3 regions of the Actinokineospora spheciospongiae genome follow, and region 2 is predicted to be linked to each of the others. Evidence: riboswitches for the same ligand, from Rfam matches in the RefSeq annotation. Region 2 holds a riboswitch; each other region holds the start of a gene.
The links. A riboswitch is a leader RNA that binds a small molecule or an ion and turns the genes downstream of it on or off. The one in region 2 is predicted to bind S-adenosylmethionine.

Region 1 (9,981 bases), on a different contig from region 2:
TGGTGCCCGCCCGGTCACCCCGGTCGGGTGACCGGGGCTGGGCCGGAACCTCCTTCTCCGGGTGCTCCGTGGGATGTCCTTCGAGGTCAGGGGCACCGCTGCGCGCTGCGGTCGGGCCATCGTAGAAGGTGTGACCGCGCGTGCGAACTGCAACTTTCCGTGCGCTGGACACGGCCGGACGGGTGATGGGGCGACGTGCGCTGCGCCGAACGGGGAGCCCGGTGCCGGGCATCCGAGACCGGTTTCAGCCCGCTCCGTGCGAGTGGACCGCCGCACCGCGCCACGATCCGGTGACGCGGTCGGTGTTGCCACGACCGGGTGACACCGCTGGGGGTGAGGGCGATCGCCCGCCGGGCTGCCCCGGACGGCTCAGTCGCGCCGCTTCCCGTCGTCCGCCACGGCACGCAGCACGCGGACGTAGCGGGAGTGGGGTGCCGGGCGCGGGGGAGGGTCGCCGAGCGCGGTGGCCGCGCGGTCGAGCAGGTCTTTGATCAGGGCGTCGTGCAGCCAGCGGATGGCCAGCGGCCAGGTCAGGTGACCCGCGCCGGTGGGGCGGGCGCGGAGGTCGTGGCGCAGCACCCGGCCGGGTCGGGCGGTGAAGGTGTGCGTGCCGCGCAGACCGATGCCCGGGTCGAAGGTGAACTCGACCAGCCTGCCCGGCTCGTGGGCCGTGCAGGTGTAGCGGACCGGGCCGTGCCCGCCGCGGGCACCCGGTCCGAGCGGGCGGTCGAGCCGCAGCGCGGGCCACCGGTGGTGCGGCCACAGCGGGCCCTCGGGCTCGGCGATCGCGTCGAGCAGCGGCCCGGGGTCGGCGGGCAGGACGCGTTCGTGCCGGTTGTGGATCATGGTGAACCTTCCGTACGGAACCGTATGGTCCGCCGTACGCTAGCGTACGGAAGGTGCGGAGGAGTAGGGACGACTGGACGGCGCTGGCCCTGGAGGTGCTCGCCGAGGGCGGGGTCGCCGCGCTCGCGGTCGAACCGCTGGCGGCCAGGGGCGGCTCGACCAAGGGCAGCGTCTACTGGCACTTCGCCACCCGCGACGCCCTGCTCCGGGCCACCCTCGACCGCTGGGAGGCCGAGCACACCGCCGCCGTGATCGCGCACGCCGACCGCGGCGCCGACCCCGCCGAGCGGCTGCGGCTGCTGTTCGAGGCGGTGCTGCCCGCCGGGGCCGCCGTCGAGCTGGCCCTGCACGCCTCGCTGGCCGACCCGCTGGTCGCCGCCGCGGTGGCCAGGGTGGGGCGACGGCGGGTCGGGTACCTGGCCGAGCAGTTCACCGGGCTCGGGTTCACCGCCGAGCAGGCCCACCGCCGCGCGGTGATCACCTACTCCGCCTACCTCGGGCAGGTGCAGCTCCTGCACGGCGCCCCGGAGACCCTGCCGCACTCGGCCGAGGACCGCCGCGCGCTCGTCGACGACGTGCTGCGGGTGCTGCTCACCGCCCCCGCCGAGGGCTGATGCGCTTCGCGGTCCGGGTCCGGCCGGGTGCGCGCCGCGCGGCCGTCGGCGGGCGCCGGGGCGACGCGCTCGTGGTCGCCGTCGCGGCACCCGCGGTGGCGGGCAAGGCCAACGAGGCGGTGTGCCGCGCGCTCGCCGCGGCGTTCGGCGTGCGCCCCGGGAACGTGCTGATCATCAGCGGTGACCGCGCGCGGGACAAGGTCGTCGAACTCGACCCGGCACCGCCGGACGCCCCGGCCACACTGGACCGATTGCGGGACAACGGGCCGTGACGGTTGCCTCACCTGGGCCGCCACCGGGACGCCGATTACGACAATCCGCCCCCTACGGGGGAGAATGCCCCGACAACTGATTGCCCGGGAGGTGATGGTGGACGACCTGACCGTTGCACTGGGCATCGGGGCGTTGGTGCTGCTGCTGGCGGTGCTGGCCGTGCGGGTGTCGGTCCGGCTCGGTCTGCCGTCGCTGTTGCTCTACCTGGGAATCGGCGTGCTGCTCGGCGAGGCCGGGCTGGGCATCGAGTTCTCCAACGCCGACCTGACCCAGTCGCTCGGTCTGGCCGCGCTGGTCATGATCCTGGCCGAGGGTGGCCTCACCACCCGCTGGGTCGAGGTCAAACCGGCGCTCTGGCCGGGAGTGGCACTGTCCACTGTGGCCGTCGGGGTCAGCATCGGGGTGACCGCGCTCGGGTTGCACCTGGTCCTGGACTTCGACTGGCGGTTGGCCCTGCTCTGGGGCGCGGTGCTGGCCTCCACCGACGCCGCCGCCGTGTTCAGCGTGCTGCGCAACCTCTCGGTCACCCGGCGGCTGGTCGGGTCGCTGGAGCTGGAGAGCGGCATGAACGACGCCCCCAGCTACATCGCCGTGGTGCTGCTGGCCTCCACCGACCCGGTCACCTGGTCGCTGCCGCTCACCCTGGCCTACGAACTCGCGGTGGGCCTGGCCCTCGGCGTCGGCCTGGGCTGGCTGGGGGCCCTCACCCTGCGCCGCGCCGCGCTGCCCGCCACCGGCCTGTACCCGCTGGCCACGGTCGCGGTGTGCGTGCTCGCCTTCGCGGGCGGGCAGGCCGCGCACGCCTCCGGGCTGCTCGCCGCCTACGTCGCCGGGTTGGTGCTGGGCAACTCCAAGCTGCCGCACCGCTCCGACACGGTCTCCTTCGCCGAGGGGCTGGGCTGGTTGGCGCAGATCGGCCTGTTCGTCCTCTTGGGACTGTTCGCCTCACCGAGCAGGCTGCTCGACGCGATCATCCCCGGGCTGGTCGCCGGTGCCCTGCTGACCCTGCTGGCCCGGCCGCTGTCCGTGCTGGTGTCGATGGTGCCGTTCCGGATGCCCTGGCGCGAACAGGTCTTCCTGTCCTGGGCCGGGTTGCGCGGGGCCGTGCCCATCGTGCTGGCCATGATCCCGCTGTCGCAGGGCATCCCCGGCGCGCAGCAACTCGTCGACGCCGTGTTCGTGCTGGTGATCGTGCTGACCCTGGTGCAGGGCACCACGCTCGGGCTGCTGGCGAAGCTGCTGCGGCTCGACACCGGTGCGCAGCCCAAGGAGGTCGACGTCGACGTGGCCACCCTCGACGAGCTGAACGCGGAGCTGTTGCAGGTCACCATCCCCGTCGGGTCCAAGCTGCACGGCGTCTACCTGTCGGAGCTGCGGCTGCCGCCGGGCGCCTCGGTCAGCCTCGTCGCCCGCGGCGCGGGCGCGTTCACCCCGGTCACCACGACCCGGTTGCAGGAGCTGGACCAGGTCCTGGTGGTCACCACGCAGGAGGCCAGGGCCGCCGCCGAGACCCGCATCCGCGCGGTCGACCGGGCGGGCCGCTTCGCCCGCTGGAAGGGCGAGACCGGCAAACCCTGAGCCGTGACGCCGATCCCACCCGGTGGATCGGACTCGATCCGCGGCGCCGCGTCGGCTATGGTCTTCGGCAAGGTCATGAGTGCCAGCGTCAAGCCCCGGTTTGCTGGCCGGCAACCCTCCTCCGCGGTGGGGTGCCCCGGGTGAGGACCTGGTCCTCCCGCGAGGTGCGGGACGGGCAAGCGCGGACCCCCCTCACCGGCCAGGGTCCTGGAGACCTTGGAGGCACCCCGTGACGCTCGCCATCCCCAGCCGCCGCACCGCCGAACCGGCCCGCGACACCGGGTGTCCCACCGGCTGCACCACCGAGCCCGTGCCCGCGACCGCCGCTGTCGAGGCCGCCGCCGGTATCCCCGCCGTGCCGCCCGTGGTGGGGGCGCGGCTGGCGGTCCCGCTGGTCGACGGCCGCCGGGTGCCCTACGCCAACCTCGACCACGCCGCCAGCACCCCCGCCCTGGAGGCCGTGCGCGACGCCGTGGACGAGCTGCTGCCCTGGTACGCCAGCGTGCACCGCGGCGCGGGCTTCGCCTCCCAGGTCTGCACCCGCGTGCACGACCAGGCCCGCGATGTGCTCCGCCGGTTCGTCGGCGCCCACCGCACCGACCAGGTCATCTTCACCCGCAACACCACCGACAGCCTGAACCTGCTGGCCGGGGCGCTGCCCAGGGGCACGTCCGTGGTCCTGTTCGACACCGAGCACCACGCGGCGCTGTTGCCCTGGCGCGGCCCGCGCGTGCACCGCCTGCGCACCCCGGAGAGCGCGGGCGACGCTGCCCTGGCGCTGGACCGGGCGCTGGCCGACTGCGCCGTCGGGCCGCGCCTGGTGGTGCTGACCGCCGCCTCCAACGTCACCGGCGAGGTCTGGCCGATCGCCGAGCTGTCCGCCGTCGCCCGCCGCCACGGCGCCAGGGTCGCCCTCGACGCCGCGCAGCTCGCCCCGCACCGGCCGGTCGACATCCGCGCCCTCGACGTCGACTGGGTCGCCCTGTCCGGGCACAAGCTCTACGCCCCGTTCGGCGCGGGCGCCCTCGTCGGCCGCGCCGACTGGCTCAGGGCCGCCGAACCGCACCTGGTCGGCGGCGGCGCCACCGCCTCGGTCACCGACCGCGGCGACCGGCTCGCGGTGACCTGGTCGACCGGCCCGGAGCGGCACGAGGCCGGGTCGCCGAACGTGGTCGGCGTGCACGCGCTGGCCACCGCCTGCGAGGCGATCACCCGGCACGGCTGGGACGCCGTGGTCGAGCACGAGCGGGTCCTGCTGCACCGGCTGCGCGCCGGGCTCGCCACCGTCCCCGGCCTGCGCCCGCTGAGCCTGTTCGGCGCGGAGCACGACCGGGTCGGCGTCGTCAGCTTCACCGTCGACGGCCTCGACTCCGGCCTGGCCGCGGCGGTCCTGTCCGCCGAGCACGGCATCGGCGTGCGCGACGGCGCGTTCTGCGCGCACGTGGCCACCGCCAGGCTGCTCGACCGGGCAGGCAGCTCCGAGCGGCGGGCGCTGCGGGTCAGCATCGGCCTGGGCACGACGCCAGAGCACGTGGACCGGCTCGTCGCCGCGCTGCACGCCCTCGTCGACGGTGGCCCGGCCGCCGAGTACGCCCTCGTCGACGGCCGCTGGGCGCCGGTGGAGGACCCCCGGCCGCTGCCGCCGTTCCTGCGCGAGCTGCCCTGAGCCCGGTCGACGGCCGGGCGGGTCGGCCGACCGTGGACAATGGGGTGGTGAGCAGTGAGGAACGCGATGGGGTGAGCGCGGCACCGGTGCCGCCGCGCAGGGCAGCGCTGCTGGTCGGCACGGCGGTGGTGGTGTACGCGCTCGACCTGGTCACGAAGATCCTGGTCACCGCCAACCTGGAGGGCGAGCCGCCGGTGCGGCTGCTCGGCGGGCTGGTCTACCTCGACCTCATCCGCAACCCCGGGGCCGCGTTCTCCATGGCCACCGGGATGACCTGGCTGCTGACCCTGGTCGCCATCGGGGTCGTGGTCGCCATCGTCTGGGTCATCCCCAAGCTGCGCTCGCCGGGCTGGGCGCTGGGCCTGGGCCTGGTGCTCGCGGGCGCGCTGGGCAACCTGACCGACCGGCTGTTCCGCGCCCCCGGGGCGTTCCAGGGGCACGTGGTCGACTTCGTGTCGGTGTTCGGCCCGAACGGCGAGTACTTCCCGGTGTTCAACGTGGCCGACTCCGGCATCAGCGTCGGCGGCGTGCTCATCGTGCTGATGGCCCTGCTGGGCCGCGACTACGACGGCAGCCTGACCACGAAGTCCGAGAAGAAGGCGGCCACCGGTGAGTGACACGCGGACCCTGCCCATCCCCGACGGCCTCGACGGCATGCGCGTCGACGCCGGTCTGTCGAAGCTGCTTGGCATCTCCCGCACCGTCGTCGTGGCCCTCACCGAAGCCGGTGACGTGCTGGTCGACGGTCGACCCGCGGGCAAGTCCGACCGGCTGCTGGCGGGCGCCTGGCTGGAGGTGACCCTGCCGCAGCCGGACCGCCCGGTGGAGCTGAAGGCGGTGGCGGTGCCCGGCCTGGAGATCATCCACCAGGACGACGACGTGGTGGTGGTGGACAAGCCGGTCGGCGTCGCCGCCCACCCCAGCCCCGGCTGGTCCGGCCCCACGGTCATCGGCGGCCTCGCCGCGGCGGGCCTGCGCATCTCCACCTCCGGGGCCGCCGAGCGCCAGGGCGTCGTGCACCGCCTCGACGTCGGGACGACCGGGGTGATGGTGGTCGCCAAGAGCGAGCACGCCTACACAGTGCTCAAGCGGGCGTTCAAGGAGCGCACCGTCGAGAAGCGCTACCACGCGCTGGTGCAGGGCCACCCCGACCCGAGCGTCGGGACGATCGACGCCCCCATCGACCGCCACCCGCGCCACGACTACCGGTGGGCGGTGGTGGCGGGCGGCAAGCCGAGCATCACCCACTACGAGACCATCGAGGCCTTCCGCGCCGCGTCGCTGCTCGACGTCAAGCTGGAGACCGGCCGCACCCACCAGATCCGGGTCCACTTCAGCGCCCTGCGCCACCCCTGCGTCGGCGACCTCACCTACGGTGCCGACCCCACCCTGGCCAAGCGCCTCGGCCTCACCCGCCAGTGGCTGCACGCCCGCACCCTCGGCTTCCACCACCCCGCCGACGGCCGGTGGGTCGAGTTCACCAGCGAGTACCCCGCCGACCTCGCCGCCGCCCTGGCCACCCTGGCCGACGACTACTGACCGACCGGTTCCTTCGCGTGTCCGGGTGCGCGGGCGGGGTTCGAGCGGTTACGTTGGGGCCCCGCCCGACGCCCTGGTGGCGACCCCCGGAGGCCGCGATGACCAGCCCACGCGACACCGAGCAGCTCAACGACCACCTGGTCGTCGACGGCGTGATCGGGGGTGTCCCGGGCCAGGCCGCGGATCTCGACACCGCGGATCTCGACACCCCCGCCCGCGGTCTCCCGGCACCCGACTACGACCGGGGCCCGCCCACCTCGCCGATCCCGGCGCAGCGGACGGCGCAGGCCAAGAAGGGGTTCTTCTCCCGGTTGTTCAACCGGGGCTAGTTCTCCACGGCCCAGGTCAGGGCGAGGTCTTCCTCGTCCGGCCGGGGGCTCCAGCGGACCGAGGTCACCGCCAGTTGCTCGGGCACCACGTACACCGTGTGCCCGCCCGCCGTCTCGCCCGGTGCGACGCCGATGCGGTGCGGGGGGCGGGAGGACAACGACACCGGGGCCTTGCCGACGGTCTCGCCCTCCGGGGTGACCAGCACCAGGTACAGGTCCGGCAGCGTGGAGAAGTGGACCGACCCGCGGTTGGTCAGCTCGGTGTGCACGACGATCGAGCGCTCGCCCGGTTGCAGGCGGTAGCCCGCGGCGGTGAACAGGTAGTCGGCCGGGTCGACGACCTCGACCAGGCGCACGGCGAGGCGTTCGCCCTCCAGGCCGGTGGTCTCCAGGCTGTTGCCGACGGTCCCGGTGCGGCTCGCCGCGGTGCGGGTGGTCGGCTGGGTGCGCTCGACCGGCAGCTCCACCTGGGTGGGCGGCTGGTCGCCGCGGGCCCAGGTCGACACCTGCGGCGGGCCCCAGGTGCTCATCGGCTCGTTGGGCGCAGGGAACGGCTGGCTCTGCGGGGCGTGACCGGCGTTGTGGTTGTGGTGCGGCGGGGCCTGCGCCGGGAAGGGTTGGCTCGGCGGGCCCATCTGCGCCGGGAACGGCTGGCTCTGCGGGTTGACCTGGTACGGCCCGCTCTGCTGGCCGGGGTGGTTGTTCTGCTGGTACTGCGGCGGGTAACCGGGTTGCTGCTGGGGTTGCTGCTGGTACTGCCCCGGCATCGGGTAGCCGACCGGCGCGCTCTGCCGGGCCAACGCCTGCCGCAGGCCGTTGGGGTCGCACTCGACGCCCACGAGCAGCGGCAGCCCGGAGCCGGACAGCGCGACGAGCCGGGAGGCCACCTCGCGCGGGTCCATGCCCAGGCGCGCGGCCACCTCGTGCACCGCGGCCCTGCCCATCTCGGCGACCACGCCGAGCAGGCGGACGTCTACTGGATCGACCACGGTTGGCACGCTACCCGGTCGCCGGGACGGCCGCGCCGGAAGCCGGGGGCCGACACGGCCATGATCGATCAGACCGGGGTGTCGTCGAGCACCGCGGGGTGGCGGGGGTCGTCGGCGCGCACCCCGGTGTCGGCCGTGTGCAGGGGGCGCACCTCGGCGTCGTAGCGGGCGAAGGCGGGCAGCGCCCAGTGCTCCTCGGCGGGCAGCCGCCGGGCCAGGGCGGGCGCGGACAGCCACAGGTGCACCGACAGCTCGTGCGGCAGGCCCCGGCCGAGGAGCAGTTCACCGTCGAGCAGCAGCACGCCCCCCGGCGGCAACCGGGTGTAGTCGGCGCGGGTGGCGCGGTCGGTGGCGGCGTTCCACAGCGCGGGCAGCACCCGGCCGGTGCCGCCGGGGGAGAGCGGGTCGAGGACTTCCCGGCGCAGCGCGCCCTCGTCCAGCCACAGCTCGTAGCGGGCGTCCGGGTCCGCCCGGCCCCGCTCGAACCGCAGCGAGGCGGGCCGCAGGAAGTCGGCCGCGGCGACCCGCAGCACCGGTCGGCCGAGCACCCGCAGCGGCTCCACCAGCGCCTCGGCCAGCTCGTCCGGCCGCGCGGGCGGGGCGCCGTCCAAGATCACCCGAGTCCACTCGGTACGCTCCCCGGCCGTCACCCGGTCGGTGAGTTCGCGGACCAGCACCTCGGGTGTCACGGGGCGGAAGCGCATGGCGTAGTTGTATCAGCTTTCTTGATATGGAAAGGGATTCGCCCACCCGTTCGACACGCGCGCCCCCAATGCCGCAGACCGTCAGACCCCCTCGCTAGGGTGGCGTCGTGGCTGACTCCTTCGCTCATCTTCACGTGCACACCGAGTACTCGATGCTCGACGGAGCGGCCAAGCTCAAGGACATGTTCACCGAGTGCGAGCGGCTCGGGATGCAGTCCGTGGCGATCACCGACCACGGGCACACCAACGGCATCTACGACTTCTTCACCCAGGCCACCAAGGCGGGCATCAAGCCGATCCTGGGCGTCGAGGCCTACGTCGCGCCCGCCTCCCGGTTCACCAAGGAGCGGGTCCGCTGGGGCGACCCCGGCCAGAAGTCCGACGACGTCTCCGGCAGCGGCGCCTACACCCACCAGACGATCTGGGCGCGCAACGCGACCGGCCTGGGCAACCTGATGCGCCTGTCCAGCCTGGCCTCCATGGAGGGCCAGCTCGGCAAGTGGCCGCGGATGGACCGGGAGCTGATCACCGAGCACGCCGACGGGCTGATGGCCACCACCGGCTGCCCGTCCGGCGAGGTGCAGACCCGGCTGCGGCTGGGCCACTTCGACGAGGCGCTGCAAGCCGCCGCCGACTGGCGCGACATCTACGGCAAGGAGCACTTCTTCGTCGAGCTGATGGACCACGGCATCGAGATCGAGAGCCGGGTCCGCGGCGGGCTGGTCGACATCGCCCGCAAGCTCGACATCCCGTTCGTGGTGACCAACGACTCGCACTACACCTTCAAGGGCGAGCGCGAGTCGCACGACGCGCTGCTGTGCGTGCAGACCGGCAAGACCCTGCAGGACCCGACCCGGTTCAAGTTCGACGGCGACGGCTACTACCTCAAGTCCCCGGACGAGATGCGCGCGGTCGACGCCTCCGACCCCTGGCAGGAGGGGTGCCGCAACACCCTGCTGGTGGCCGAGAAGGTCGACCCGACCGGCATGTTCGAGTTCCGCAACCTGATGCCGAAGTTCCCGATCCCCGACGACAAGACCGAGGACGAGTTCTTCCGCGAGCAGGTGTGGGCCGGGATGCGGCGGCGCTTCCCCGAGGGCGTCGACGAGGAGCACACCCGGCAGGTCGAGTTCGAGATCGGCGTCATCACCCAGATGGGCTTCCCGGCCTACTTCCTGGTGGTCGCCGACCTCATCGGCTGGGCCAAGTCCAACGGCATCCGGGTCGGCCCCGGCCGCGGCTCGGCCGCGGGCGCGCTGATCGCCTACGCGATGGGCATCACCGACCTCGACCCGCTGGCGCACGGGCTGATCTTCGAGCGGTTCCTCAACCCCGACCGGGTCAGCCCGCCCGACATCGACATCGACTTCGACGAGCGCAGGCGCGGCGACGTCATCCGCTACACCACCGAGAAGTGGGGCGCGGACAAGGTCGCCCAGGTGA
Region 2 (9,981 bases):
CACTTCGTCGGTGTCACCCGCCCGGGGTACACCCTGGGCGACCAGCACCTGCCCAGCGGTTCGGTCACCCTGGTCGAGGTCCCGGCCATGGCGATCTCCTCCACCGACTGCCGCGCGCGGGTCGCCAAGGGCGAGCCGGTCTGGTACCTGGTGCCCGACGGGGTCGTGCAGTACATCTCCAAGCGCGGCCTCTACGCCGATGGCGACTGACCGGCAAGGCCCCGTACCGGTGCTTCCCCGTCGGGCGCCGCGCGCGCCCGGGTACCCTCGCCTGGTTGAGTCCCCAGCAGGATATCGAGGAGAACTGTGACCGCGACGCCCGACGCCCGCGAGCTGGCCCTGGTAGCCGCCAACGCGGCTGCCGACAAGAAGGCCAGTGACGTGCTCGTCCTGGACGTCTCCGATCAGTTGGTGATCACCGACTGCTTCGTCATCGCCTCCGCGAGCAACGAGCGCCAGGTGAACGCGATCGTCGACGGCGTCGAGGAGAAGATGCGCGAGGCCGGGAGCAAGCCGGTCCGCCGCGAGGGCACCCGCGAGGGCCGCTGGGTCCTGCTGGACTTCGTCGACGTGGTGGTGCACGTCCAGCACGCCGAGGAGCGCACGTTCTACAGCCTGGAGCGGCTGTGGAAGGACTGCCCCCGGATCGAGTTCGACCCCGAGCCCCCGGCCGAGGACGGCGCCGAGTGACCCTGCGCAGGGTGGTGCTCTGGCGCCACGGGGAGACCGACTACAACGCCACCGGCCGGATGCAGGGTCACATCGACTCGCACCTGACCGAGACGGGCTGGAACCAGGCGCGGTTCGCCGTTCCCGGCCTGGCCCGGTTCTCCCCGGACGTCATCGTCGCCTCCGACCTGCGCCGCGCCACCGACACCGCCACCGTGTTCAGCGACGCCATCGGGGTGCCGCTGCGGCTGGACAAGCGCTTGCGCGAGACGCACCTCGGGCAGTGGCAGGGCCGCACCGGTGCCGAGATCGACCTGGAGTGGCCCGGTGACCGGGCCCGCTGGCAGACCGACGCCACTTGGGCGCCGCCGGACGGCGAGACCCGCGTCGAGGTCGCCGCCCGGGCCGTCGAGGTGGTCGCCGACCTCGACGAGGGCACCGACGAGACCGCGCTGCTGTGCGCGCACGGCGGCCTCATCACCGCGCTGACCGGGCGGATGCTGGACCTGCCGGTGGAGAACTGGTCGCAGCTCGGCGGCATCAGCAACTGCCACTGGACCGTGCTGGCCCGCCGCCCGAACAGCGGCCCGACCTGGCGGCTGGTCGCGTACAACGCCGGGACGACCAGCTGAACCGCATGTCCCCGACCCTGCTCGTGTTCGGCGACTCGCTGTGCTTCCACGGGCCGCGGGGACCGATGCCCGCCGACGACCCCCGGCTGTGGCCCAACCTGGCCGCCGCGGCGGTCGGCGGCCGCGCCGAGCTGTTCGCCGGGTTCGGCTGGACCGCCCGCGACGCCTACTGGTCGCTGACCGGCGACCCGCGGGTGTGGGCCGTGCTGCCCGACATCGACGTGCTGGTGCTGGCCGTCGGCGGGATGGACACGCTGCCCTCGCCGCTGCCGACCTACCTGCGCCAGGGCATCCGCTACCTGCGCCCGGACGGCCTGCGCCGCCGCGTCCGGAGCGCCTACCTGGCCGCGCAACCGCACCTGGCCCGGCTCACCCGCGGTTGGCCGGTGGTGCTGCCCGCCGCCCAGACCGTGCGCTACCTGGACGACATCGTGGTCGCCGTGCGCGCCCTGCGCCCCACCCTGCCCGTCGTCATCGCCCTGCCCGGTGTCCACCGCGCCGCCTCGTACGGCTACGTCCACACCGCCCGCGACACCGCCGTGGCCGCCATCGAGGCGTGGGCCGAGGAGTCCGGGGTGCCCGCCCTGGACCTGCGCGCCACCATCGGCGACCACGTCCTGGGCGGTCACGGCAACGTCGACGGCCTGCACTGGGGCTGGGAGGGGCACGCGCTGGCGGGCAAGGCCCTGGCCGAACTCGTCGCCCCGCTGCTCGACCCGCGCACGAACCGCGTGTCGTAGGTTCCCGGCGGGTCGGCAACTAGGCTCCCGCCCCGTGCCGTTCGCCGTAGTCACCGACTCGACCGCGTACCTGCCGCAGGGCTTCGCCGACCGGCACGCCGTCCGCGTCGTGCCGCTGCTGGTCCACCTCGACGGCCGCGAGTTCCGCGACGGCGTCGACCTCGGCCCCGGCGAACTGGCCGAGGCGCTGACCCAGCACCGCGCGGTCACCACGTCCCGGCCCAACCCGGGCGAGTTCATCGCCGAGTACCGCTCGCTGCTGGACGCGGGCGCCGACGGCGTGCTGTCGGTCCACCTGTCCCGCGAGCTGTCGGGCACCTGGGAGTCGGCCCGGTTGGCGGCCGAGGAGGTCGGCTCGGACCGGGTGCGCGTGGTCGACTCCCGCACCACCGCGATGGGCTTGGGCTTCGCCGCGCTGCGGGCGGCGGCCGTGGCCGCCACGGGTGCCGGGGGAGCGGAGGTCGAGGCGGTGGCGGTGGCGGCGGCGGAGCACACCAGGAGCTTCTTCGTGGTGGAAACCCTCGACCACCTCCGCCGCGGCGGGCGCATCGGCGCCGCGGCGGCGCTGATGGGTTCGGCGCTGGCGGTCAAACCGCTGCTGCACGTGCACGACGGCCGGATCGTGCCCCTGGAGAAGGTGCGCACGACCAGCAGGGCGCTGGGCAGGCTGGTCGACCTGGCGGTCGAGGCTGCGGGGGACGGTCGGGTCGAGTTGGCCGTGCACCACCTCGCCGCCCCCGACCGCGCCGCCGAGGTCGCCGCCCGCCTGGACGAGCGCGTCCCGAACTCCTCCGGTTGCGTCGTCTCGGAACTGGGGTCGGTGATCGGCGCCCACACCGGCCCCGGCGTCATCGGCGTCGTGGTCTGCCCCGGTCGCCTCTGACCAACCCCTCAGCGTCCCACCTGACCCCGACGTTCTTGCTTGTCCACAGGGACATCCCGCCTGGGTTGTCCACATGGGTCGAATCCATCCACAGGCGACGAACTCCCCTCGATCCCGCCCCGCGCCGCCCCTAGCGTCGATCTCATGACCGATCGCACCGCGCGCACCGCGCAGATGGACACCGTCCTCACCCGCCTGGCCACCGTGGCGGGCCGCCCCTGGGACGTCCCCGCACCCGAGTCCCGCGGACAACGGCGGCGCAGCACGAGCCGGTCCCACGCCGACCCGCCACCCGGCGCAGGCACACCCCGCACGCCACCCGGCATCGATCCCCCTCCGACCCCCGACGATCCCCCGCGCCGCACCACCGACAACGGTTCGCCCACGACTGCCGAGGCAGATCAACCCGACCCCGCCTCCCCACCCGACCCGCGCGCCGCCGACCCCGCTCAGGAGGAGCCCTTCGTCGTCGACTCCCAGACGCGGCCCGACCGCGAACGAACACCCCGGTGGTGGCACGACCACCCCGCCGCGGGCCTGCTCCGCCGCGTCACACCGCCCCGCCGCACCCCCATCGCCCTCATCGTCGGTGCCCTGGCCCTGCTGGCCGTCGTCACCTACTGCGCGCTCTCCACCAACCCGACCCCGGAACCGGCCCCCGACCTCGCCGCCGCCACCGTCGACCACCCCCGCCCGTCATCGACCGCCCCATCCCAGGTCGTCATCGACGTCGTGGGCAAGGTCAACGCCCCGGGTGTGCGCACCCTGCCCAGCGGCTCCCGGGTCCGCGACGCCCTCACCGCCGCGGGCGGCCCCACCCCCGACGCCGACCTGACCACCCTCAACCTCGCCCGCCCCCTGGTGGACGGCGAACAGGTCCGCGTCGGCCTCCCCGCTGCCATCCCCTCCGCCGCCGACCCCCAGAACCCGCCCACCACCGCACCCGTCGACCTCAACACCGCCACCGTGCAACAACTCGACTCCCTGCCCGGCGTCGGAACCGTGACCGCCCAACGAATCCTCGACTGGCGCACCCGCCACGGCCGCTACTCCGACGTCACCCAACTCCAAGAGGTCGACGGCATCGGCCCGTCCCGCTTCGCCAAACTGCGCGAACTGGTGACCGCCCGATGAGCGCATCGACACCACCTCCACCCGCCCACCGCCCTCCTCGAGTCGGTTCGAAGCCTGATTCCTGCCGCTTCCGCGGTGTGGTCGCCACTCCAGCCGCCCCAGCGGGCGCTCGGTCCCGGTCCCGGGTCCCATGCGGGGCACCGCTCCCCGCATGGGACCCACACGGGCTCACCGTTTCGGCGGTTGGTGTGCGAGCGGCTCGTCTGCCAGCCCGGACGCGCCGGCCGGTGTCTTGCGCCTCCCGTCTTGGTCGGTCGCAGCGAGCGCGTCCCGTGCGCTGCGTCCAACGGGGAATGGGTGACCACCCGGTGAGTCCGTCGTGATCGGCGCGGGCCACCTGACCGATGCCCCGGTCCGACACGACTGGCGCCTGGTCCCCGGTGCGCTCGCGGTGTGGGCCGCCGCCCTCCTCGCGCTGCTCGTGCACTGGTCGTCCGCCCTGGTCACCGGTGCGGTGGCCGTCGTGGTCGCCTGCCTCCTCCTCCGCACCGGGCGGCGCGCCTGGCCCCTGCTGGTCTCCGGGCTCGTCGCGGCCTGGCCCGTCTCGGTGGCCGTGCACGACGCGGTGACCCACCCCCTGCGCGAAGCAGCCGCCCGCCAGGTCTCCCGCGAGCTGGACCTGGTCGTCGCCGAGCGGCCTCGACCGGTGCGGTCGGCCGGGTTCGGCGCCACCCCGACCGGCCCGCGGTCCGTGGTCGTCCCCGCCGACACCCCCGACGGTGCCCGGGTCGCGCTCCTCGCCCCGGTCCAGGCGTGGGCGGACGTCCTGCCCGGGCAACCGGTGCGGGCACGCGGCGCACTCGCCCCCGCCGACCCCGGCACCCTGACCGTGGCCCTGCTGCGCGTGCGCGGTCCGCCGCTGTCGGCGGGGGAGGCGCCGGGCCTGCAGCGGCTCGCCCGGGACCTGCGGGTCGGCCTGCGGGACGCGGCCGGGGTGCTCGACCCGGATTCGGCGGGACTGCTGCCCGCGCTGGTCGTCGGCGACACGGACGGCCTGCCCGACGTGGTCGAGGGCGAGTTCCGGGTGGCGGGCATGTCCCACCTGCTGGCGGTCAGCGGCTCGAACCTGGCGATCATCTGCGTGGCCGTGCTGTTCCTCCTGCGGTTGCTGGGGTTCGGACCGCGCGGGTCGGCGGTCGGGGCGTTGGCGGCGCTGGTCGGCTTCGTCGTCCTGGTCGGACCGGAGCCGAGCGTGTTGCGGGCCGGGGTGATGGGCGCGGTCGGCCTGCTGGCGTTGGCGCTGGGCCGGGAGCGGTCGGCGATCCCGGCGCTGGCCGGGACGGTCCTGCTGCTGGTCGCGGTCGACCCGGGGTTGGCCGTGGCACCGGGGTTCGTGCTGTCGGTGCTGGCCACCGGGGCGCTGGTGCTGCTGGCGCCGAGGTGGGTGGACCGGATGACCCGGCGCCGCGTGCCCAGGGTGCTGGCGGAGGCGTTGGCCGTCCCCGCCGCCGCCCACCTCGCCACGGCACCGGTGGTGGCCGGGCTGAACGGGCAGGTCAGCGTCGTCGCCGTGGTGGCCAACCTGGTGGCGGCGCCGGTGGTCGCGCCCGCGACCGTGTTCGGCGTGCTGGCCGCCGTGCTCGCGCCGCTGTGGACCTGGGCCGCGGTGTGGTGCGTGCGCCTGGCCGGGCCCGAGGTCGACTGGCTCGTCGCCGTGGCCCGGTGGGCGGCGGACGTGCCGGGAGCGGCGATCGACTGGCCCTCGGGGTGGTGGGGCGGGCTGGTGGCGGTGGTCGTCCTGCTGGTGCTCGTGGTGGCCCTGCGCGGCCGGGGGAGCGCCGTCGCGGTCGGGTTGGTCGCCATGCTGCTGGTGGTCGTGCCGGTCCGGGTGCTCGCCCCCGGGTGGCCGCCCGCCGGGTGGGCGGTGGTCGCCTGCGACGTCGGGCAGGGGGACGCGCTGGTGCTGGCCACCGACGAGCCGGGGCGGGCGGTGGTGGTGGACGCCGGACCGGAGGCGAGTCCGGTCGACGGCTGCCTCGACCGGCTGGGAGTGGACAGGGTGCCGCTGGTGGTGCTCAGCCACCTGCACGCCGACCACGTCGGCGGCCTCGCCGGGGTCCTCGCCGGACGCGCCGTCGGCGGGATCGCGGTCGGTGCGGGTCGTTCGCCCGCGTGGGCGTGGGACCAGGTCCGCGACGAGGCGGCCGGCGCCGGGGTGCCGGTCGTGGGGTTGCTGCCCGGGCAGCGGCTGGGCTGGCCGGGTCTGACCCTGGACGTACTGGCACCACGGCGGAAGGAGGAAGGCAGGGCACCGGACGGCACGGAGATCAACAACCGCTCGGTCGTGCTGCGCGCGTCGACCCGCGCCGGGCGGGTGCTGCTGGCGGGTGATGTGGAACTGGGCGCCCAGGCGGAACTGCTGACCTCGGGAGCGGACCTGCGCGCGGAGGTGATCAAGGTGCCCCACCACGGCTCCGGCTACACCGCCCCGGAGTTCCTCACCGCTGTCGGGGCCCGCATCGCCCTGCTCAGCGTCGGCGCGGACAACCGCTACGGCCACCCGAGCCCGCGCACGCTCGACGTCCTCACCCGCGGGCACACCCTGGTCGGGCGCACCGACCGCGACGGCGACAGCGCGGTGGTCGTCGACGCGGGGGTGCCCGCCCTGATCGGTCGCGGCGGCGCCCGTTCACCGCCGAAGTCTTGAGCGGCGAACCGCGACAGGCAGGTGGCGCACGAAAACCGGTGCCGCCGTGGGATCACGGCGGCACCGGTCGGGCGGGGCGTGGCTCGCGGTGGCCGCGAGCCGGGTGGCTCAGTGGCCGAGGACCTCGCGGACGGCGGCGGCCGACGGCGGGATCGTGGCCTTGGGGCCGATCTGGTCCTGGACCGCGTCCAGGGTCTTGAGGCCGTCGCCGGTGATGAGCAGGACGGTCTCGGCGTCGGGGTCGATCTTGCCCGCCGCGATGAGCTTCCTGGCCGTGGCGACGGTGACCCCACCCGCGGTCTCGGCGAAGATGCCCTCGGTGCGGGCCAGCAGGCGGATGCCCTCGACGACCTCGGCGTCGGTGACGTCCTCGACCGCACCACCGGTGCGGCGGACGGCGTCGAGCACGTACGGCCCGTCGGCGGGGGCGCCGATGGCCAGGGAGCGGGCGATGGTGTCCGGCTTGACCGGGCGCACCACGTCGTGGCCGCCCTTGAACGCCGTCGACACCGGCGAGCAGCCGGTGGCCTGGGCGCCGAACACCTTGTACGGGGTGGCCTCGACCAGGCCCAGCTCGCCGAACTCGCGGAACGCCTTGTCGACCTTGGTCAGTTGGGAGCCGGAGGCGACCGGGATCACGATCTGCTCGGGCAGCCGCCAGCCGAGCTGCTCGGCCACCTCGTAGCCCAGGGTCTTGGAGCCCTCGGCGTAGTACGGGCGGACGTTGACGTTCACGAACGCCCAGTCCTCGTGCTCCGCGGCCAGCTCGGTGGCGAGTCGGTTCACGTCGTCGTAGTTGCCGTTGACGGCGATCAGGGCGCCGTCGTAGACCGCGGTGGTGAGGATCTTGGCCCGCTCCAGGTTGGAGGGGATCAGCACGACCGACTCCCAGCCCGCCCGCGCCGCCGCGGCGGCGACGGCGTTGGCCAGGTTGCCGGTCGACGGACAGGCCAGCACCCGGAAGCCGAGTTCGCGGGCGGCGGCGAGCGCCACGGCGACGACCCGGTCCTTGAACGAGTGCGTGGGGTTGCCGGTGTCGTCCTTGACCCAGAGCGACTTGAGGCCCAGGGCGGCGGCGAGCCGGTCGGCCTTGACCAAGCGGGTCATGCCGGGCTCGGTGTTGGGGTGCTCCCGCACGTTCGACGGCACGGGGAGCAGGCCGCGGTAGCGCCAGATCGACCGGGGCCCGGCCTCGATGCTCTCGCGGGTGATGTCGCCGAAGTCGTAGGAGACCTCGAGGGGGCCGAAGCACTCGGCGCAGGCGAACTCGGCGGCGAGCGGGATGCGGTGGCCGCACTCCCGGCACGACAGGGCGCGGGCGGGGCCGAGGTCGAAGGCGTCGGTGGTGACGGCCTGCTGGATGTCGACGGTCGATGTCATCGAGGACACTCCTCATCTCTCCCGCGTGGCGGGTCGGAATTGGCACCGTGGCCCGCCGACCTCCCGGCCGCGGATTCGTCGCGGTGGAAAGTGGTGGGTGCCGGTTGCCGGGGCTTCGTCGGGCCGTTCCCTCTGCCCCTCTGGATGAGCGGTATTCAGTTGTCTGGCGCACACAAGGACCGAGGCTGCCCTCGGCACGCCCGCAACGCTACGGCAACGAACGCGCCGTCGGCCAATCCCGTTTCCAGAATCCGAGAGCGCGCCCGCCGCGTCTGCGCAATCCTGCGCACCGCCGCCGTGGCAGGATTGCCGGGGTGAGCTCACCCTCGGTCACACCCGCGCCGCTGCAACTCGTGCTCGGCGAGGAGGAGTTGCTGGTCGAGCGCGCCGTGCGCGCGGCGCTGGAGACCGCCCGGCTCGCCGACGCCTCGGCCGACCTCACCCGCATCCGGGTGTCCGAACTCACAGCTCCTGAGCTGGCCGAACTGGTCAGCCCCTCGCTGTTCGCCGAGGGCAGGGTGATCGTCCTCGACGCCGCGCACGAGGCCACCCAGGACATCGCCGCCCTGGTCATCTCCTACGCCAAGCAGCCCGCCGAGGGCATCGTGCTGGCCGTCGTGCACAACGGCGGCGGCCGCAAGCCGGGCAAGGACGTCGTCGCGGCGATGCGCAAGGCGGGCGCGGTGGTCACCGAGTGCGCCAAGATCACCAAGGCCGCCGAGCGGGAGGGCTTCGTCCGCAACGAGATCCGCCAGGCGGGCGGCAGGACCGATCCGGCCGCGGTCGCCGCGCTGATCGACTCGGTCGGCTCCGACCTGCGCGAACTCGCCGCCGCCGCCCAGCAACTGGTCGCCGACACCGCCGGGGCGGTCACCGAGGAGGCCGTCCGCCGCTACCACCGCGGCCGCGCCGACGTCACCGGCTTCGCCGTCGCCGAGAAGGCCGTCACCGGCGACACCGCGGGCGCCCTGGAGGCCCTGCGCTGGGCCATGCAGACCGGCGTCCCGCACGTCCTGGTGGCCGACGCCCTCGCCGACGCGGTCCGCACGGTCGCCAGGGTCGCGGGCGCGGGCCGCGCCGACCCGTTCCGGTTGGCGGGCGAACTCGGCATGCCCGCCTGGAAGGTCAAGAAGGCGCTGGCCCAGGCCCGCGGCTGGAAGCCGCGCGCCCTCGGCGAGGCCATCCGCATCACCGCCCAGGTCAACGCCGACGTCAAGGGCATGGCCGCCGACGCCGACTACGCCCTGGAGCGCGCCGTCCTCGGGATCGCCCGCGCCCAGCGCTCCGACCACTGACCACCGGCCCGCGCCCGCGTTCGGGTTGCTGATCACCGGCCCGTACCCGCGTTCGGGTTGCTGATCACCGACCCGCGCCCGCGTTTGGCTTGCCGATCACCGGCCTCGCCCGCGTTGGACTCGCCGATCACCGGCCCGCTCCCAGTGTTCTGATTTGTGCGCTCAGCACCTGGAACGATCGGCCATCGGTCCGTGTCCGGCGCTCCGACCGCCTGCCACTCGCCCGAGTCCGCGCGGACCGCAGGCCACCCGGTGCGGCAGCAGGTGGCGCACTTGCCCTGTTCGGGGCCAGCTCCCCGGTCCTGCCGTGCGGGTGGTCACCGCCGCGCCGGGACTGTGGACAACCTCCGTCACCCTCCGAAAACTGTCGGACCCCTTCGGTAACGTGAAATTCGGGGGTCCCCCTGGGCTGTGGATGGACGGGGGCGGAGAGTCCGGGAAGCGACTACCGTTGGTGGGTCAGGGCTTCGGGTCGCGGCTGGCGAGGATTTCGTCGCGGCGGGTGAGGCGGTGGCGGCGGCGGATCTCGGCTTCGCGGAGGCGGCGTTCGTCCTCCGGGGTCTCCGGGAGCAGGGGCGGGACCTCGCGGGGGTTGCCGTGG
Region 3 (9,981 bases), on a different contig from region 2:
CGCAGGCCCGGCCGCAGCGACACCGACGCGGCCTGCAGGTCGTTGCCGAGCAGCGGCGCCAGCCTGCCCGGGTCCCCGGAGGCCAGCGCCTCCAACACCGGCTCCACGGCGCCGATCCGGGGCGGGTCGCCGTCGGCGCGCAGCCGGTCCAGCTCGCCGTAGACGCTCGGGGTGGACAGGCCGCGCCGGTCGAAGGCCAGGACCCAGTGGTAGGTGTGCCGGGACAGGACGGGCACCAGCTCCTCACCGCGCCCGGTGCCCAGCGCGGTCCCGCCGTGCAGCACGAACGGCACGTCGCTGCCCAACCGCGCGGCGACCCCGGCCAGCTCGTCGCGCCCGATGTCCAGGCGCCACAGCGACGACAGCGCGACCAGGGTGGCCGCCGCGTCGGCGCTGCCGCCCGCCATGCCCCCGGAGACCGGGATGCCCTTGCGGATCACGACCCGGATCTTCGGCTCCTCCGGGTCGCGGCCGACGTGCTCGGCCAACTCCCGCACCGCCCGCCAGGCCAGGTTGCTGGGACCGGTGGGCACCGAGTCGGCGCCCTCGCCGTGCACCTCGACCCCCGGCTCGTCGGCGATGGCGACGGTGACCTCGTCGGTCAGCGAGAGGGCCTGGAAGATGGTGGCCAGGTCGTGGTAGCCGTCCGGCCGCAGGTCCCCGACTCCCAGGTGGAGGTTCACCTTGGACGGGACGCGAACGGTGACCGGCGGAGGCACGACAGCAAGCACCCGCCCAGCCTACGGCCGTGCTGCCCCTGGCTGGTCCCAAGGTCCCCGGGTGTGCGTTTCAGGAGCTTCAAAGCGCCGGTCTTTTCGCTGGGTGCCCGGGTGGATCTGCTCAGCCGTGCCGTGGTTTCAAAGCCCGGTCGTTTGTTGGGCGTGCCCGGGTGGGTGGATCTGCTTGGGCGGGGCCCCTACAGCGATCATGCGCCTGGTGTGACCGAGTGGGGCGAAAAGAGTGCCCCACTGCCCAGGCAGGCTTGCACATGATCGCCTCCCCCACCCAAGCACATCCACCCACCCGGGCATGTCCGTAGCCGGGCCGGCGGTTGGCAGGGGGCTGGCTTTCGCTGCGCCCGGTGAGGTTGCGGGTGGCTGGCCGCTTGACCGGCGGTTGGTGGGGTGGTCGGTTGCTGCGCCGGTGGGTTCGGCGGGGCTGGTGGGCGGATCAGCGGGTGCGTTGGGCTGGGGTGGGAAGCACCGCGCCCGCCCTGCCGGGGGTGCCGGTGGGGCGGGCGCGGTGGTTCGTCGTGGGTCAGGCGCAGGCGGCGACCAAGCCCTGGGGGCCGGTGCGGCGCTGCTGGACCTGGCCGCCGCGTTCGGCGATCCAGGTCAGGGCGGTGTCGGCCTGGGTGCCGGAGAGGCCGAGGAGGAAGCGGGCGACCGGGGTTTCGCCGATGCGGGTCAGGCCGCCGCCGACGACCGAGATGGTGGTGCCGAAGCGGGAGGTGGCCTCCGGGAGGAGGGCGCCCACGGCGGCGAAGCCGACGAGGACGACCTCGGCCAGGCGGTCGTGGCGGGCCTTGGCGGCCTTCGGGGCGTCGATCTCCGGGAGGAGGGACTGGGCGACGGCGCTGCGCGGGTCCTGGACCAGCGAGAGCAGGTGGCCCGCCTCGGTGATCCGGCCGCCGTCGAGGAGGGCGACGTCGTCGGCGATGCGGCGGACGACGCCCGCGTCGTCGGTGGCGACGAGGACCGTGGCGCCCAGTTCGGCGCGGGCGCGGTCCAGGACGGTGAGGACGCCCGCGGCGCCGTCGGCGTCGAGGTCGCGGGTCGGGTCGTCGGCCAGCAGGAGGCCGGGGTCGCCGACCAGGGCCCTGGCGACCGCGACGCGGGCCTGCTGGCCGGGGGTCAGGGCCTCCGGGTAGTGGGCGGCCTTGTCGGTGAGGCCGATCAGGTCGAGGAGCCTGCCCACCTTCTCCCGGCGCTGGGGGCCGTCGACGCCCGCCTGCTCCAGGGGGAGGGCGATGTTGCCCGCGGCGGTGCGCTGCTCCAGCAGGCCGCCGCGCTGCACCACGCCGATGCGGCGGCGGGCCGCGCGGAGCCTGCGCGGGTCGAGGCCGGAGGTGTTGAACCCGTCGAACCGGATGACGCCGGAGTCGGGGCGGTCCTGGAGGGCGACGAGGCGGGCGAGGGTGGACTTGCCGGACCCGGCGGGGCCCACCACGCCGGTGATGGAGCCCGCGGGGACGTCCAGCGTGACGTCCTGCAGGGCGTGCACGGGGCCGCCGTCGCCGGGGAAGGACTTGGTCAGGTTCTCAACGGTGATCACGATTTGCTCCAACGCGGCGCGACGGCAGCCCTCCGGACCGGCTCTCGTCCACAGTGGACGTTCCGGGGCAGGACGGGCTGGGGTGGTACGAAGACGACGTTCTACTGGGGAGAGCTCAGCCAGATACGCGCGTACGACGACATGCGGTCACGCCTCGTCGGCATTGGTCGATGACCCGCCGGGTGGTGAGGATTCGCATCGTGGTTCCTCCATCGTTCCTGGCGGTAGCACCTGCCCTCGGTGGGTGGTTGCTGCGGCGTCAACGAGCCAGGTCTCTCAGCCGCTCGGGATGGAATGCTCACAAAGTACACCCGATGGGGATGCTCAAAAGCAAGCGCCGCACGACAACACCGCGCGAGATCACACCAGCGGAGTAATGATCTCCGGCTGCAGCGGGTACCCGGTGTGGTCGGCGCTCAGCGGGCGGCGGCGATGCGCACGAACGCGTCGATGTCCAACTGCTCCCCGCGCGCCCCCGGGTCCACCCCGGCCGCGACCAGGACCTGCTCCGCGCGGGCGGCCGACCCGGCCCACCCGGCCAGCGCCGCGCGCAGCGTCTTGCGCCGCTGGGCGAACGCGGCGTCGACCACGCCGAACACCGCGGCCCGGTCCGCGTCGGGGGTCGGGCGGCGGGTCATCAGCACCAGCGCGGAGTCGACGTTGGGGACCGGCCAGAACACCGTCCTGGGCACGGTGGCGACCCGCTTGGCCGAGGCGTACCAGGCCACCTTGGCGCTGGGCACCCCGTAGACCCGCGACCCCGGCCCGGCCGCCATCCGGTCGGCCACCTCGGCCTGCACCATGACCAGCACCGTGCGCAGCGAGGGCAGTTCCGCCAACAGGTGCAGCACCACCGGGACGGCAACGTTGTAGGGCAGGTTGGCGACCAGCGCGGTGGGCTCGCCCAACTGCTCCGCCCGCACCCGCATCGCGTCGCCGAGCACGACGGTCAACCGGTCCGCCAGCTCGGGGGCGTGCTCCCGGGCGGTGGTGGGCAGCCGCCCGGCCAGGACCGGGTCGATCTCCACCGCGACGACCCGCGCGCACGCGGGCAGCAGCGCCAGGGTCAGCGAGCCGAGCCCGGGGCCGACCTCCAGCACGACGTCGTCCGGTGCCAGGTCGGCCACCCCGACGATCCGCCGCACGGTGTTGGGGTCGTGGACGAAGTTCTGCCCCAGCTTCTTGGTGGGCCGCACGTCCAGCTCACCGGCGAGCCTGCGCACGTCCGCGGGCCCCAGCAGGGCAGATCCACCCACCATCACCCGCGAGAGCCTACGCAACCCCGACCCGCCGACCGGGTCCGGGCCGGGACGCGCCGACGGCCACCCCCGGAAAACCGGTGGTGGCCGTCGGCGGGCGCTGCGAAAGTGGTGCCTACTTGGGCAGGCCCAGCTTGCTGGAGCAGTGCGGCCAGGCGCCGTAGCCGCCGCGGCTGTCGCGGAGCTTGGTGGCGACGGCGATCTGCTGCTCGCGGGTGGCCTGGTGCGGGTACGCGGCGTACGCGCTGCCGCCGTAGGCGTCCCAGGTGCCCTTGTTGAACTGGAGGCCGCCGTAGTAGCCGTTGCCGGTGTTGATGGCCCAGTTGCCGCCCGCCTCGCACTTGGCCAGCGAGTCCCACACGCCACCGCCGGAGACGACCGGCTGCGCGGCCTGCACCGGCTGCGGGGGCTTCTTGGTGCCGACCTTGACGACCTTGGGCTGCGCGGGCTTCGTCTCCTTGGAGCCGATCTCCTCGCGCGCGACGACCTTGCCGTTCTTCTCCGTCACCCGGTAGGTGGCGATGCGCTCACCGGGGGCGCCGGGCTCGACGACGACCTCGGAGCCCTTCTCGGCCTCCGGGTCCTCGACCTTCTGCACCGGGGCCGCGATCGGCTCGGCCTGGTTGATCACGGTGACGCCGGTGCGGCTGATCCGCACCTCGGCACCGGGGGTGAGCTTGACGTCGGCGCCGGGCAGGATCGCGTCCTGCGGGCCGAGGGCCACGCCGCGCTCGGCGAGCAGCTCGCCCACGGTCACCGCGGTGGTCTGCACCGGGGCGGGGGCGTTGCCGCCGTCGAACAGGGTGATCGCCTTGGCGGTCTTGATCTCGACGGCCATGCCCTCGAGCGGCACCTGGGCGTCGGAGCCCGCGGAGACCCAGGAACCCTGCACCGGGGCGTTGGCCTGCTTGAGGGCCTCGCCGAGGGTGTCGGCGCGCACCCACGCCTGGCGCTGCTCGCCGTCGACCGTCATGGTGAGCTGGCGGCCGCGCTGGAGCACGATCTTGCCGTCGTCGGCGATGGCGGCCGACGGGGACGGGCTGACCGAGTCGTGCGACCCGACCGTGATGCCCTCTTCCTCCAGCACCTCGCCGACGGTGTCGGCGTAGGTGTTGACCTGGTGGGCCTCGCCGTCGATGTCGACGGTGACGGTGTTGTTCATCGCGATGGCCGCCGCGCCGCCGCCGGTCAGGGTGACCAGCACAGCCGCGATCGTGGCCTTGAGGAACGTGGACTTCCAGCGGGTGACCGCGGCGAGGAGGCCGGGGGCCTCGCCGTCGCGGCGGACCTTGAGCCGCTGCGGGGCGTCGACCGTGTCGTCTTCCGACGCCTCGTCCGGGAGCATCGCCAGCGACGGCAGGACGGTGGTCTCGGCGTTGATGAGCCGGATCAGCTCGTCGACGTCGACCCCGGCGGTCGCCATGATCTCGTCGGCCTGCGGGCCGAGGGCGTAGCGGACGTCCTGGTCGGTGATGTCCAGCGAGGACGAGTACCCGGTGTCCAGGTCGTACTCGGGGAACTCCGACTTCCAGGCCGAGAAGTCGGCCTCGTGGTCGTCGAGCGTCGTGGCCGTCGCGCGCACCGGGGTGAACCAGTCGGTGTCGACGAAGCCGTCGTGCTCAGGACGGCCGGGGCCGTCGGTCTGTTTGCCGCTCACAGGGTCGTTTCCTCCAGAAGGCGGGAGCCGTGCTCCGCAGGCGATGGGGTCAGGTCAACCGAGAACTCGATGGCCTGCTCCCTCTCGCCGTCCGAGCGCGTCTCCGCGCATTCATTCGTCTCGACATCCCGCAGCCAGCCACCCCGACGTGTACTGGCGAAGCTCCGGGTTTTCACCGGGACGTTCAGCCCCGGGTGGGTACGATCACGGGACAGTAACGAGCCCCGGGTGGTTGCGCAAACACATCCGGCAAGGTTATGAGTCCTGTCACAACACCTTCGGAGCAATTGTCTCGTCCGTTCAACGCAGCACCGCACGCGGTGAAAGGTCGGATGTTGCGCTCGGCAACCGGAACGTGCGCTCGGCGGTGGCCGACACCGCGCCTGCGAGGTCCGCCACATCGACGCCGCGCAGCTCCGCGAGTCCCCTGATCGTGTAGGCCGCGCCGTACGGCTCGTTCTTCCAGCCCCGGTACGGGTGCGGGGTGAGGAAGGGCGCGTCGGTCTCCACGAGCAACTGCTCCACCGGCACCCAGGCCGCCGCCTCGCGCAGCGCGCCGGAGTTCTTGAACGTCACCGGCCCCGCGAACGACAGCACGAACCCCTGCGCCACGCACGCCCTGGCGAAGTCGAGGTCGCCGGAGAAGCAGTGGAACACCACGGTTTCCGGGGCGCCCTCCTCGCCGAGGACGCGCAGGATGTCCGCGTGCGCCTCCCGGTCGTGGATCATCAACGGCTTGCCGACCCGCTTGGCCAGGTCGATGTGCCAGCGGAACGCCTCGTGCTGCGCCTCTGGCGGGGAGTGGTCCCAGTAGTAGTCGAGGCCGGTCTCGCCGATCGCCACCACCCTCGGGCGCACGGCCAGGGCCTCCAGAGCGGCCTTGTCGGCGTCGGAGAAGTCCTTGGTGCGGGTGGGGTGCACGGCGACGGCGGCGAACACCCGGTCGTCCCACTCCGAGGCGTCGGCCGCCCAGTGCGCCGACGCCAGGTCGTCGGCGACGGTGATCACCCGGTCGACGCCCGCGGAGCAGGCCCGGTCGAGCAGCACGGCCACGTCGGTGGCGTTCTCCGCCCCGCAGGCGTCGAGGTGGGTGTGCGCGTCGACCACCGGCACCGGCAGGCGCTCCGGCACCGGTGGTCGCTCGGACCTGCGCGGGCTCACGTGACGATCGGCGCCCACTCGGGGCCGTTCTCACCCAGCTCGGCGTCGAGCTTGGCGAACAGCGGCGACGGCTTGGCCAGCGGGCGGCCCACCTCGATGTCGACCGACTCCCACTTCGCGGCCTCGCCCGCGTAGTCCCCGGTCAGCACCGGGTACCCGCGATCGGGCACGTCGAGGTCGTCGACCTCGCGGATCTCCGGCTGCGCCGCCCACACCCCGGTCCCGCCGAGCGCCTCGTGCACCTTCTGCGCCGAGTGCGGCAGGAACGGGGTCAGCAGCGTGTTCGCGTCGGAGACCACCTGCAACGCGGTGTGCAGGATGGTGTCGCGGCGCTCCGGGTCGTCCTTGCGCTTCCAGGGCTCCTCGTCGGACAGGTACTTGTTCGCCGCGCCGACCACCCGCATCGCCTCGGTGGCCGCCGCCTTGAACCGCGACCGGCGCAGGTTCGCGCCCACCGTGTCGAAGGCGGCCCTGACCTGCGCCTTGAGCTGCTCGTCGGCCGCGGTGGGCGCGGTCGGGCGGGGGATGGCGCCGACGTTCTTGTGCGCCATCGACACCGACCGGTTGACCAGGTTGCCCCACTCGTTGGCCAACTCGAAGTTGCTGCGCCGGACGAACTCGTCCCAGGTGAAGTCGGTGTCCTGGTTCTCCGGCCCGGCCACCGAGATGAAGTACCGCAGCGTGTCCGGGCCGAACTGCTTGAGGAAGTCCCGGACGTAGATGACCGTGCCGCGCGAGGTGGAGAACTTCGACCCGCTCATCGTCAGGTACTCGCTGGAGACCACCTCGGTGGGCAGGTTCAGCGTGCCGAACCGGCCCGGCTCCCCGCCGCGGTCGCCCGCACCGTTCTGCCCGAGCAGCAGCGACGGCCAGATCAGCGAGTGGAAGACGATGTTGTCCTTGCCCATGAAGTAGTAGCCCTGGGCCGACGGGTCGGTCCAGAACTGCTTCCAGGCGTCCGGGTCGCCGCTGCGCCGCGCCCACTCCACCGAGGCGGACAGGTAGCCGATCACCGCGTCGAACCAGACGTAGAACCGCTTCATCGGGGCGTCGCGCCACCCGTCGAGCGGCACCGGGACACCCCAGTCCAGGTCGCGGGTGATGGCGCGCGGGCGCATGTCGCCGAGCAGGTTCTGGCTGAACTTGAGCACGTTCGGCCGCCACTCGGTGCGGGTGGACAGCCACGACCCGAGCGTCTCGGCGAACGCGGGCAGGTCCAGGAACAGGTGCTCGGTCTCGACGAACTTCGGCGTCTCACCGTTGATCCGCGACCGGGGGTTCTTGAGGTCGGCCGGGTCGAGCTGGTTGCCGCAGTTGTCGCACTGGTCGCCGCGGGCGCCGTCGTAGCCGCAGATGGGGCAGGTGCCCTCGATGTAGCGGTCGGGCAGCGTGCGGCCGGTGGACGGGCTGATCGCGCCCATCTGGGTCTTGGGCGTGACGTAGCCGTTCTTCCACAGCGCGGAGAACAGGTCCTGCACCACCCGGTAGTGGTTGCCGGTGGTCGTGCGGGTGAACAGGTCGTAGGACAGGCCCAGGCCCTGGAGGTCCTCGGCGATCACCCGGTTGTACTTGTCGGCCAGCTCGCGGGTGCTCAGCCCCTCCTTGTCGGCCTGCACCGAGATCGGCGTGCCGTGCTCGTCGGTGCCGCTGACCATGAGCACCTGGTGCCCGGACATGCGCATGTAGCGGGAGAAGACGTCCGACGGGACACCGAAGCCGGAGACATGACCGATGTGGCGGGGGCCGTTGGCGTATGGCCAGGCCACCGCGGTCAACACGGGGGCACTCATGGTCGATGAGCGTAGAGGGGGCCGGTGGGTGGGCGTCCACCGGTTTCGGTCCTAGGGTTGACAACGTCGGAGGGAGTGCGCATGTCGGCCACGCGGATGCTGGTCCTCGGCGTCATGCACTGGGCCGGTCGGGCGCACGGCTACCAGGTCCGCACGGAGCTGGTGAGCTGGAGCGCGGACACCTGGGCCCGGATCAAGCCGGGCTCGATCTACCACGCGATCCGCAAGGCCGCCGCCGACGGGCTGCTGGAGCAGGACTCCACCGAACCGGGTGACGGCGGCCCGGACCGGGTCGCCTACCGGATCACCCCCGAGGGCCGCGCCGAGCTGCGCAGGCTCGTCCGCGAGGGCCTGTCCACCCCGGGCGACCCGTGGATGCTCAACGCCGCGATCGCCATGCTCCCGGTCCTCGACCGCGACGAGGTGCGCGCACTGCTGGCCACCCGCATCAAGGCGCTCGACGAGACCCTGACCCGGCTGCGCGAGTGGCGGGCCGACCCGGGCCAGACCCCCGAGCACGTGCTGGAACAGGCCAACCTGTGGGTGGGCCAGGCGCGCGCCGACCAGGAGTGGGCCGCGAGCCTCCTCGACCGCCTCAACGCGGGCGGCCTCCGACTGCCCCAACCGCCCGCAGTCCTCCACCCCACCCGGGACTGATCCAGGACTGATCCACCCGGGACCGGTCAGCGGCCCTCCACCCACCCGCGCCCACCCACTCGTCAAGCCACCCGCGCAGCGCCCCACCCCCACCGCGGGCACCCGACCGCAGACACCCGGACTAGCACGCAGGCACCGCAATCCCCGCCTCCACCCCAACCACCCGCACCCGCACCCCAACTCCCGCCTGCGCCCTCGCCCCACCCGCACCCCACCTGCGCCTCGCCAGCGCGCCACTCGCGCCCCACCTGCGCCTCGCCAGCGCACCATTCGCGCCCCGCCCACGCGCCACCCGCGCGCCGCCAACCTCGCTCGCCACCCGTGCGCCGCCAACCCCCCGCCGCACCACCTGCGCCCCACCTGCGCCCCGCCCACGCGCCGCGCACGCGCCACCCGCGCGCCGCCAGCCCCCGCTCACCACCAACCCCCCGCCCGCACCATCTGCGCCCCGCCTATGTGCCACCTTCGCCCCACCCGCGCGCCATCTCCGCCCCACTTGCGCGCACCCACGCCCACCTTGGCCCGCTCACACCCATCCCCGCCCTGCCTGCGCACCATTCCGCACTCTTACCACCCACTCACCCGCCGGAGCTAGTCAAACTTGACTAGCCCCCACTCGCGGTGCATCCTCTCCGCCAACGGTAGTCAAACTTGACTAGAAGGAGGTGCGGCGTGATCGAAGCACGCGGACTGGCGCGGACGTTCCGGACGCGCGGCGGGACCGTCGAGGCCGTGCGAGGGGTCGACCTCGACGTGCGGGCCGGGGAGCTGGTCGGGTTCCTCGGGCCCAACGGGGCGGGCAAGACGACGACGCTGCGCATGTTGACCACGCTGCTGCGGCCCACCGCGGGGTCGGCCACCGTGGCGGGCGTCGACCTGGCGTCCGACCCCACCGGGGTGCGGCGCCGGATCGGCTACGTCGCCCAGAGCGGCGGCGGGATGCCGGAGGCCAGGGTCGGCGAAGAGGTCGAGCTGCAGGGCAGGCTGCACGGCCTGAGCCGGGCCGAGGCCAGGTCGCGGGGAGCGCTGCTGGCCGAACGCCTCGACCTGGCCGGGCTGCAGCGGCGGCCGGTGAAGTCGCTGTCCGGCGGGCAGCGGCGCAGGCTCGACATCGCCATGGGCCTGGTCCACGGCCCGGAACTGCTCTTCCTGGACGAACCCACCGCGGCCCTGGACCCGCAGA

Region 1: it holds a riboswitch for S-adenosylmethionine, as region 2 does, so the genes downstream of both, DFQ13_RS16145 (aminotransferase class V-fold PLP-dependent enzyme) here and thrC (threonine synthase) in region 2, are expected to answer to the same signal.
Region 3: it holds a riboswitch for S-adenosylmethionine, as region 2 does, so the genes downstream of both, DFQ13_RS05100 (methionine ABC transporter ATP-binding protein) here and thrC (threonine synthase) in region 2, are expected to answer to the same signal.

The regions. Positions count from the first base shown of each region.
Region 1 is NZ_QHCP01000005.1:427,150-437,130, forward strand. It holds gene DFQ13_RS16125 (hypothetical protein) at 370-846, opposite strand; gene DFQ13_RS16130 (TetR/AcrR family transcriptional regulator) at 900-1,460, shown strand; gene DFQ13_RS16135 (DUF167 domain-containing protein) at 1,460-1,732, shown strand; gene DFQ13_RS16140 (potassium/proton antiporter) at 1,827-3,311, shown strand; SAM riboswitch class IV at 3,383-3,499, shown strand; gene DFQ13_RS16145 (aminotransferase class V-fold PLP-dependent enzyme) at 3,622-4,977, shown strand; gene lspA (signal peptidase II) at 5,025-5,594, shown strand; gene DFQ13_RS16155 (RluA family pseudouridine synthase) at 5,632-6,516, shown strand; gene DFQ13_RS16160 (hypothetical protein) at 6,615-6,845, shown strand; gene DFQ13_RS16165 (AsnC family protein) at 6,842-7,834, opposite strand; gene DFQ13_RS16170 (nucleoside/nucleotide kinase family protein) at 7,903-8,538, opposite strand; gene dnaE (DNA polymerase III subunit alpha) at 8,646-9,981, shown strand, end outside.
Region 2 is NZ_QHCP01000011.1:48,054-58,034, reverse strand. It holds gene nadD (nicotinate-nucleotide adenylyltransferase) at 1-210, shown strand, start outside; gene rsfS (ribosome silencing factor) at 307-690, shown strand; gene DFQ13_RS25310 (histidine phosphatase family protein) at 687-1,301, shown strand; gene octT (diglucosylglycerate octanoyltransferase) at 1,307-2,041, shown strand; gene DFQ13_RS25300 (DegV family protein) at 2,076-2,924, shown strand; gene DFQ13_RS25295 (ComEA family DNA-binding protein) at 3,069-4,058, shown strand; gene DFQ13_RS25290 (ComEC/Rec2 family competence protein) at 4,378-6,705, shown strand; gene thrC (threonine synthase) at 6,814-8,085, opposite strand; SAM riboswitch class I at 8,095-8,236, opposite strand; gene holA (DNA polymerase III subunit delta) at 8,400-9,380, shown strand; gene DFQ13_RS25275 (acyl-CoA thioesterase) at 9,840-9,981, opposite strand, start outside.
Region 3 is NZ_QHCP01000002.1:319,075-329,055, forward strand. It holds gene DFQ13_RS05095 (4-(cytidine 5'-diphospho)-2-C-methyl-D-erythritol kinase) at 1-731, opposite strand, end outside; gene DFQ13_RS05100 (methionine ABC transporter ATP-binding protein) at 1,258-2,274, opposite strand; SAM riboswitch class I at 2,481-2,570, opposite strand; gene rsmA (16S rRNA (adenine(1518)-N(6)/adenine(1519)-N(6))-dimethyltransferase RsmA) at 2,691-3,533, opposite strand; gene DFQ13_RS05110 (resuscitation-promoting factor) at 3,649-5,190, opposite strand; gene DFQ13_RS05120 (TatD family hydrolase) at 5,491-6,351, opposite strand; gene metG (methionine--tRNA ligase) at 6,348-8,141, opposite strand; gene DFQ13_RS05130 (PadR family transcriptional regulator) at 8,223-8,798, shown strand; gene DFQ13_RS05135 (ATP-binding cassette domain-containing protein) at 9,471-9,981, shown strand, end outside.